Regions from separate parts of the Nitrosomonas sp. Is79A3 genome, predicted to be linked through region 1. Evidence: riboswitches for the same ligand, from Rfam matches in the RefSeq annotation. Region 1 holds a riboswitch; the other holds the start of a gene.
What was found. Region 1 has a riboswitch for cyclic di-GMP ahead of NIT79A3_RS08140 (FxDxF family PEP-CTERM protein). Riboswitches for the same ligand answer to the same signal wherever they lie in the genome.
Positions count from the first base shown of each region.

Region 2: another riboswitch for cyclic di-GMP. It lies ahead of NIT79A3_RS08935 (hypothetical protein); the one in region 1 lies ahead of NIT79A3_RS08140 (FxDxF family PEP-CTERM protein).

Region 1 covers NC_015731.1:1,759,936-1,765,074, forward strand. Annotated here, with positions in the region: gene NIT79A3_RS08125 (alginate export family protein) at 1-321, shown strand, start outside; gene NIT79A3_RS08130 (hypothetical protein) at 336-1,469, shown strand; gene NIT79A3_RS08135 (amidohydrolase family protein) at 1,503-2,777, shown strand; cyclic di-GMP riboswitch class I at 3,158-3,236, shown strand; gene NIT79A3_RS08140 (FxDxF family PEP-CTERM protein) at 3,410-4,240, shown strand; gene NIT79A3_RS08145 (cytochrome c peroxidase) at 4,457-5,139, shown strand, end outside.
Region 2 covers NC_015731.1:1,941,127-1,946,265, reverse strand. Annotated here, with positions in the region: gene NIT79A3_RS08945 (glycosyltransferase family 4 protein) at 1-536, shown strand, start outside; partial or broken gene NIT79A3_RS08940 (IS630 family transposase) at 672-1,751, opposite strand; gene NIT79A3_RS08935 (hypothetical protein) at 2,341-3,576, opposite strand; cyclic di-GMP riboswitch class I at 3,684-3,770, opposite strand; gene NIT79A3_RS08930 (hypothetical protein) at 4,102-4,341, shown strand.

The sequences.
Region 1 (5,139 bases):
GAGTTCATCGCATCGCCTATGGCAAAGACACAGGTGAACATTAACCTGCATCAGTTATCACTGGCCAATTCCAACGATCTTCTCTACGGTGGATTGGGTGCGGCGTTGAACTCTGGCGCTTTCGGTTATTCGGGAAATGCTTCCGGCGGTCATAGCGATATCGGTCAGCTGGTTGACATCAGTTTTATGCATACCTATAGCAAACAGTTTTCATGGCGGCTTTATTTCGGCCATGCTTTTGGCGGCGATGTCATGAAAAGTATCTATTCAGGTAAAAGTGATGCGAATAACTTCCTGGTTGATTTCAATTTTGCATTTTGAGCGAGAGATATCTTATGACCCTATCCTGTAGCACAGACGATCAATTGTTGAATCCGAAAGAAATGATCACTGCCATTGAATTGCTGTTTCACCGTATGGATAACATCAATGACAAGTGCTTGAACGATTTTCCTCTTTATTCACCGGGAGATACCAATGCGTGGCGTGTTTCCTCAGGCGGTTCGTGGATTGGAGGGTTTTGGGGGGCCTGCTGGTGGTTGCGCTCCAAAATAACAGAATCAGCGCTTGATCAACGCAAAGCATCGGCTATTTGCAAAAATTTGGTTTCAAAAATTAGCATCGACTCCGGTAACCGGAGTCTGGTTTTTTGGTATGGCGCATCTCTAGGGGAGCTCTGGTTTCGTGACGCCGATGCACGCGCGCTGACAAAAGTATCTGTCGCTGCGCTGGTATCGGGTTTTGATCCTTTGATGAATGGTATTCCGCTGGGAACCGCATTGGGCGGTAGCAAAGAAGGCAACCGGCAGATTTCGATCGATAATTTTTCCAGCCTCATCCAGCTTTTATGCAGCAATAAACAGAAATCCTGTGAAGACATCGCAAAGCGCCATACCGATACACTACTGGCAGCATTCCACCAGAGTAATGGTGCATTTCACGCGCACGCGCAGTTTAACGGATACAACTTAATTCCAACAGGTCAGCCGGGTTCATGGTCACGCGGTCAGGCTTGGGCTATGCTGGGATTGAGCCGGGCAGCGGCACAATGGGGAGAGCCTTATTTAACTTATGCTACGACTGCCTGTGAATATTGGCGGCATTCCCGTCCGGATCTCTTGCCGCCAAACCGGCTTGATCATCCATCGCAACTCTGTGATCCTTCTGCAACTGTCATTGCATCGCTCGCTATGCTTTCACTGGCTCGCCTCACGCCCGATGGAGAGCAGTGGCGCATTTATGCGCATCGACAGATTACCGCAATTATTCGCAGCGGATACTTCACCGGTTTTCAGGAAGATGCTAAGCACCCAAAAGACCGGAGCAATGCAGCCCCCGGAATATTCTGGGGTTGTTGTTACAAAACCGGGCAGGATAAAGAAGAACTGGTCGAGTCGGTTTGGGGTGATTTTTTTCTTATGGCCGCACTTTGCGTGCTCACAGGTTTTATTGAGCCCGGTCAGTGCTAAATTCTAATTTTTTTCATAATCTAAGGAAATCAAATGCTACAACAGATAATCAACCCTGTATTTGCCGGATTCTCTGTCCAAGCCAAGTACTTTATTCTTATTGTATTCCTCTTTTCTCCCTTTCCATGCGTTGCTGAAGAAGTATCCATGCCGATACTGCTTCATGCCACTCGGGTTTTCGACGGTTATGAAATCAGAACCAATGTATCGATTTTGGTAAGGAATGGGCAAGTAGCGCAGATTGCGCCACGCGAATCATTTAACGCCAATAACAATGACAATGTGAAGATCATAGATCTGGGTGACGCGACCGTCCTGCCGGGATTTATCGAATTGCACGCGCATTTGTCCTACCAGAATGTTCCAGAGAATACTGTGCTAAAACATGGAATCACAACCATCCGGGATTTGGGTGGACCGGTACACAAGCCATATGGCGGCACTGGCAGCTTGCGCGTGCTTACTTCCGGTCCGATCATTACCGTACCTCAGGGCTATCCAATTGTAAAACTTGGTGCCACGGGTATTGCAATAGCTGTTTCCACGCCAGAAGAAGCGCGGCAAACTGTTCGCAACCTGATTGAAGCAGGCGCTGTCGTGATCAAGATCGCTCTGGAGCCTGGCGGAGAGGCGGGCGCGCCTTGGTCTTCTCACCACGGTCATACGCATCATGATCAGCCGGATAAAGCACATGGACATGCGCGTCACCAGCCTGCACATAAAGCTTCACATGCAAAACCAAAATGGCCATTGTTATCAGAGGAAACTGTGAAAGCAATTGTCGATGAAGCGCACAAAAATAATCGCAAGGTGTCGGCTCATGTCGCGGAAGTAACGGGTGTGGAAATCGCAATCGATGCCGGGATTGACGAATGGGCACATATACCTTGTGACCCTATCCCTGAACCGTTGTTAAGACAAGCAGTAGCACAGAATGTAAAAATCGTCAGCACTATCGACACCTTGTCAAAATGTACGGGCGTGGTGTCCAATGCTGTTACATGGACAGCATTGGGCGGTGAATTTTTATATGGTGCAGAAATTGCACATCCGGATATTCCCTGGGGTATCGATGTACAAGAGCTGATGTATTTAATGCAGATGGCACGAATGGAGTTAGTGGATGTCTTGCGTGCTGCAACATCAAAGGCAGGCCAGCACTTGGGCATGCCGCTGCTAGGTACCTTACAGTCTGGATCCCCTGCCGATATTATTGCAATCAAAGGCAATCCAATGCACAGTCTGAAGCATCTTGAATATCCTGATCTTGTGATTTCTGGCGGTGAAATAATTGTCAATCATTTTTAATTCTTCTGCGTTTCGCCACAATAGATTGGCCACCCGAATCTTCCTCCGTGATGGGAAAAACGATTATTTTATTGCTTCAGAACGCTATTTCAATACAAAGCACTTTCGGATTGGATATGAAATAGCGCGTCGTTGTGTTTTGAACCCTTTATAAGCGATTTCACAAAATATTTCGTGAGATTGTTTCTCCTATTTTTTCAGCTTATTCCACTTCTGGCTATGCCGTCAGATGGCCATTAAACCTATATTACCTATTAGGAATTCTTTGATTTTCTTGTTAAGAATCATACTTTGAAATCAGCCTATCAATGCTGTGACAAAATGCCGCGCGACAATTTGTCGCATTGTTTATATTGCATATTTCAGGATAATTCCCTTCACAAAGTTAATGCCACCCTTACTGCAAAGTAAGTCCGGAAAGCCAACGGATCTCTTCATTGAGATGGCCGGGTTGCCTCTCACGAATGATGGGGAGTAACTGGAGCCGGAACCGGAATGTTACAAAATCACCCAATCGACTCCAGATCATCATTCATTAATGAGACGCCAGAAGCTCTCTTGTTAATTCTGCAAGCAGCCTATGGCGCTGTCTAATCTTTTAAGTAGCGTCTCAAATATTTGGAGAAAAGAAAATGCGAAAAAATTCATATGGTAAGAAAACAAACACGCTGGTTTCCGCAGCAATTATTTCTGTTGCCACACTGGTTAGCACCAATGTATACGCAGCTAATGCAGTGGGATTTCAAGCCTGGACTGCTGGAAACGATCTTTTTGTGGGTGGCAGCATTTCCGCCGCTAATTCTGGCCTGAAGAGCTCCTATGCAGATAATCCCAGTCTAAGCTATTCCGCTTGGGCTCACACGGCTGACTATTTCACTTTTAATAACCATGACTTAGCCGATGTCACTGTAACCGTTTCTGGAGATTCAGGTTTTGTTCCAGGTCTCACGGTTTGGGCAACCGGTGGAACGGAATTTGACGGTGGAACTACGGATTTCGGTGGAGAAATAAGTTTGGCAGGATTTGGTACGCCACATTCAAATAATGCAGTAGGGGTAATGGGGGATTCAGGTACGCTATGGATGGCGAATGGTCAAGGCGGCAATGTGCTGGAAACCCTGGGTTACGCAGTTTCCGGCCCCTCCCACGCTGCTGGAACGACTGGCTGGGGTGAGAGTATTGTCCACGGCGCGAATGACGTGAGCCTGACAAATACTTTTGAGAATGGTGTGAGTGGTAGCACGAGCGCACATTCTGTAACACTCGAATTCAATGATTTGGCACCGGGTTGGTATGCTGTATATATTGGTGGTACTGATCATACTTCTGCCGGTGGGGTGTATGGCCTGACTGTTAGCGCAGTACCTGAACCAGAAACCTACGCGATGCTGTTGGTCGGCTTGGGCCTCGTTGGCTGGCGCATGAATAAACAGCACAATGCGTTGAATAGGACTGCCGCTTAATTAATAGTAAAGCGATAGCAAAAACGGGGCGTTTTACAGAATCGCTCCGTTTTCTACCGGGAAGAATTAATTTAACCGGTTTGCTATAAGGATTCAAGCAGCATTGCTACGAATCATGCTTAACAGAACTATCAGCACGTACTCAAAAAAACGTATAAACATTCTGATGTTCCTTGACGTTCACGCCGAGTAACGAGGAATGTGAGGAGTATTATCATGTTAATCAATATAAAAAAAATCATCAGTACCTTAACCAAAGTGTGCTGTCTCACTTTTTTTACCGGTTCGATCTTGCAGGCTGACGGTTTCGGACCTATTCCCATGACACTGAAAGGTGCGCCGGTTCCCGAAGTGCCCGGCTTGCTGGATGGCCCTGACCCCATCATTATTAACAAGGAAAAAGCGATTGCACTCGGCAAGGCCTTGTTTTGGGATATCAATGTCGGGAGCGATGGGGTGGCCTGTGCCACTTGCCATTTTAATGCCGGCGCAGATCGGCGCACTAAGAATCAGATTGCGCCAATCGGTCGAGGCAGCGACTTGCCTAAGGAGTTCTCGCTTGGTCGCGCTGGAACCCCGCGCGGACCCAATGCCGCTCTGAAAAAAAATGACTTCCCATTTTATCAAATCGATGATCCGATGAATCCCACCAGTGTTCCAATTTATAACAGCGATGATGTCGTTTCATCCGCGGGCACTTTTGGCGGTGCTTATCGGGATGTCGAATGGTTTGCGGAAAAGAACGACACGTGTGATCGTAGCGCTGACCCGGTTTTTCATGTCGGGGCAAAAGGCTTGCGTAAAGTTGCAGTGCGCAATACACCGACTGTCATTAATGCCGTTTTTAATTTTCGTAATTTCTGGGACGGTCGTGCCAACAATATTTTTAACGGTAGCAG
Region 2 (5,139 bases), 180 kb from region 1:
GCTGTGTGGCTCTTTTCCGTCCACGCAAAGGGATCGAGGTGCTGATCGAAGCTGTCGCGCATCTGCGCGACGAGGGCCGTGCAGTAAGGCTGCGCGCGGTCGGGCCGTTCGAGACTCTTGAGTACGAGGCAGCGATCCATGCCCAAGCGGCGCGCCTGAATATTGCCAGTGCGATTGATTGGACGGGCTTTACACGTGATGTGAATGCGGAGTTTGCGCAAATGGATGCCTTCGTGCTGCCCAGCTTGTTCGGCGAGGGCATGCCGATGGTGATTCTGGAGGCGATGGCAGTGGGTGTGCCGGTGATCGCATCGGACGTGGAAGGCATCCCCGAGGTGATCGATCACGGCCGCTCGGGATTGATCGTACCCCACGGAGACGCGAGAGCACTTACCGGTGCGCTTGCCGCACTGATGGATGGTCAACACGACTGGCAAGCCATGCGAGAGGCCGCGTGGCAGACGCAGTCGACGCGCTTTTCCGACCGTAGCATGGCACAAGGCGTAGCACGAGTTTACGGGGAGGTACTAGAGTAGATTAGAGTAGATTAGGGTATAGTAGAGAACATGCTTTCACCTGCTCTCTCTCATCAAGCCTTGCCTGCGGTTTTCCCGCACACGGATTTCCGATGTGCTTCACACTAGTGTAGTGTCTCTCAAATGCTCATACATTTAAACAGCGACCTGCGATTGCATCATGGCGTTACGAGCACGCTGAATTTTCCGCAAAATTTCTTCGCCCTTGGCATTCCAGACATAACGTTTGGGATTTTGATTGCGGTCAGCCAAATAGTTAAAGATTCTATCTGACAGTTCCTTAACTGAAGTAAAGCTGCCACTGACGATCTGGTCAGTCAGAACGCGGAAGAAACGCTCGACCAGGTTAAGCCATGAGGATGAAGTTGGCGTGAAGTGCATGTGGAATCTGGGGTGCTTGGCCAGCCAGGCGTTTACCTCGGAATGTTTGTGGGTTGCGTAATTGTCGGCAATCAGATGGATATCCAAATCTTTCGGTGTTTCCCGTTCGATTTTCTTGAGGAACGCCAGCCATTCCTGATGCCGGTGTTGTTTGGAGATTGTTGTGATCAGTTTCCCCTCCAGATAGTTTAGCGCAGCAAATAAAGTCAAGGTTCCATGACGAATATAATCGTGCGTTGTGGTCTTGATATGCCCGATGCCCAGCGGCAAGCCCGGCTGAGTACGCTCCAGCGCCTGACATTTTGATTTCTCGTCGCAACACAGCACCAGCGCTTTTTCCGGTGGATTGAGATACAAGCCGATGACATCCCAGAATTTTTCCTCGAAATGAATATCGTTCGACAGCTTGAAGGTTCGGGTCAGGTGCGGCTTGGTGTCGTTTGCAGCCCACAAGCGTTGTACGCTGGCCGTCGAAATACCCGCCGCTTGCGCCATGGTACGGCAACTTCAGCGCACCAGATTAGCGGGCGGGCGCGTTACTGTCACCAACACTTTCTTGACCGCCGTATCGGGTAACGAAGGTTTGCGGCCACGTTCAGGCGCATCCGTGAGACCAGCCAACCGTTCCTTGGCAAAACGCTGACACCAATAATTCACGGTCACACGTGTCACTCCGGCTTTCGCACCGATTGCTTCCTGCGTATGCCCTTCAGCCCTCAGCAAAATGATTTGTGCGCGCTGCCGATCTCGTACTGACACGGTGCTGGCGCGTAACCGCCTATCCAGCTCTCGTTTCTCTTCCTTATGTGCATAATGAAACTCTGAATAACTCATTTTTGTCATTCCGAGCACAGATAGAAATCTCTTCAAATCAACACTATAGATTTCTCGCTGTGCTCGAAATGACAAAATTACTGTTCGTCCTGAGCCTGTCGAAGGACTTAATCAGAGCTTCCATAATTATTCCACCAAAGTACTCGGTGTCGCATGTGGTAGGATTTATCAAAGGTAAAAGCGCGATAGCATAGTGCGCCAATTGGGCAGAGGAAGGATTTTTACGAAAGAAAGTTTCTGGACTCGTGGGTATTCTGTATCTGCGGTTGGGCCGAACGAAGAGATGATTAGAGCGTATATCGGAGATCGGAAAAAAGAAGATTAATGTTATGATCAGTTGAAACTGGGAAGGTAGGTGCCGCTTTAGTGGTTCACAAACAGCCCATTGGAAGGATTCCTGCGATAAGCCCCCGGCTCTGCCGGGGGTAATTTACCTTAACAGTTTCATTGAATTTTGTGAACAAATTTCTGTTTGAGAACCTTAAATTTCACGCGGCGTGATCAAAAAATAGCTGAGATTTGATCGAGGTGAAGGCTGTACCTTGTGAGGTGCGGTCCTTCACCCAGTGGGTCTCTGTTCAAGAAATTTCTAGTTAACGCAGGAGGAATATGCGCTAGGACAAGTTGGATCCAGCCCACCTGCAGGATCGCTGGTTTGATCTTTCCAATTTAACATCTCTAGTACTTTTGGAAAATATGCTGGATCCCGCGTCCAGAATATATAATTGGCTTTCAGCGTGTCCCGTGCAAAAGTGAGAAGCTCCAAGACAGTTGGCTCATGGCCTGTTCCATCATATCGAGTATTCTTGTAATTTGTCTGCATCACCGAAGGTGTCAGGGGTACTTTCCCAGAAAGTACAGGATAATAATTATAGACACCTTTTGGAGATCCTGGATAGAGTAATCCTGGTTCTTCAATGAAGGTGTCTGGTCCACCTAACCCTGCTCCCATCGCGCTCAGGTTTCCTATGAATGATTCTAGAATCGGACGCGGGTAGTTTGTAAACTGGAACGTCATAGTATTTGGGAAAAAATCACGCATTCTTTGGTTTGCTATGAGCATGTTATTGTAAAAGTTATTTGTCTGAGCACTAGTTATCGGTTTTGTAGGAGTCCCCATAGCTGTTTCAGTTAGGCCAATACCCTCAAAGTAAGGGTGGGAGTTGTAGCGATTCCCAAGCGCTTCAAATAGTTTAACCATGCGCGAAAGTAGATTAGGATTCCACAGTTTGATATTGTAACCATTTATGGTGCTACCGCCATTATTACTAAAAGAAAATACGCCTCCCTCATACTCAACCGCTTTGAGATAGTCTGAGACGGGATATATCTTAGGATCGAATGATTTCATCTGCAGCAGAATGACTAGGCGTTTATTTCGTGCAGCAAGTTCGGCAAGACGCTTGTCAATGGAAGTGAAGTCATACACACCATAGGATGTTTCCAGTTCTGCCCATGAATAACGAATTTGTACTCCGCGCAGAGCGGGCGTGTTTTCTAGTTCGCTGTATATTTGCGCCATATATGTAGAATTATTTTTATCGCTTAAAATTGTATAGTAATGGCCTGGATGCCATTTGACTGAGTTGGACGTTGCGCCGACGGCATGCGCTGTTCCGAAGAGAACCCAAACCATGCTGATGATGAATAATAATATAAGTAGTCGGGCATATGCCTGTCCAGCTTTAGTATTGATTCCTGTGAAATTATAAAAGATGCAGCGCTTTATAATATCGCTTATATTAGCTTGGTTTGTCTGAAAAGATTTTCTGGCGGTCGGTGTCAGTGAGCCGGTAGTTTGTAATACTTGATTGTTAATGTTCATGTTAGATTCCTCCTTAAGATAAAAGGACGGAACTGCATGGATACGCAACAAAGCCGTTTTGTTCGATGCATGTTAATTCATGTATGCGACTGAGACGAGTTGTGTTTCATGGCAGTCCTGCCATCGTGGGGTATTTGCCCTTTAGATCAGTGACTTTGCGTCCCCTGCTTTCGCAGAGTTTGCCTTTTTCAAATTGCAATACTTATAAAGCACGAGTTGTGCCAACTCTGAATTGTTGCGATAAGTTGGTTCGACAATTGATCTTGAAAAGAGTAATTGATGGTTATGTCACAATTGATTGTAGAAAATGACTTGCAAAATAACACGATTGATTTTTAATCAATTGGTTATATGTTTTCATGGTTATCAAAAAATCATCTGTCATCAGTGAATTAGAAAATTCAACAGTTAACTGTTACATAGCCTAATTGATCAAGGTTAAGAAGAGAGTTTTTTGCAAGCTTTCGTTTTGTGAGAAATGTAGGTTTGCCACAAGTGCGATGTACAGGATAGGGCGCAATTATTGTGAAGCGGGATATTTATTTTTCAACCTATGGCAACACATTACACGGCAAATTTTTTGTGAAACCCGGTTACATCACCAACGGAAGTCGAAAATCTATTTTGAATTTTGCTCTGGCTATGCAATATTTAATCAGAATGCAAGGTTTGTGGGATGCCAAAGAAACTTTTGATTTGCCAATAAGATTCGCACTCATGCATCTTCCTGAAGACATCAAATGTAAAATTCAAGGAAGAATATGACGCCGTATTTCGTCATTTATTGACAAGATTGGAATTTTTACCTGTTGCCTGTTAGCAACAAATAGAAATATCCGGTTTTGTAACAAATAGATTGTCCGCTTTAAATTAAAGAAGCTCTGATTAACTCACCTTTGTCATTCCGAACGTAGTGAGGAATCTTTGGCAATCAACAGTATAGATTTCTCGCCATGCTCGAAATAACAGTTTTTCAGAGGTTCCTTAAAACGCAGTGAACCCGTACTGGGGGTCATTACGAAGCTGAGGCGGCGTATTTACACAGCAACTTTTCATTTTGTTTTATTACCTATCCTGTTTTGTCATACTTAACAATTTTTCGTAGCCCATGCAAGATCGTTAATCTACCATCCAGATAACGTAATACAGTCACTTTGGCTTTCACATAGTGACATCTATGCTGGTCAGCTGGGATCTGCAGCTTGAAGTGGTCTCCTGTAACTGAACAATCTGAGAGTAGAATTAAGCTCTGCTATTGTTAGTTAGTCTACCCTGAAATATCTATAAGTACATGATATTATTTGTAAATACACTTATTCTTAATGATGATAACGATCGGAAATGTTAAAATATTCATGTGTTTTCTGGTCGAAATGGTGATTAAAAATGTTCAGACGTAGCGGTACGATTCATCAACTATTGATCCGGCCATTAAATAGTTTTGAGCGGCATATTTTACGTACGGATCTTGGAAGTACACAGAACTCGCATATGTCTTCAGGTTATTGGGATAAATGAATGTGGTAAAGCTATTTTTACCTATCCAGAAATGAAGGAGAGTAG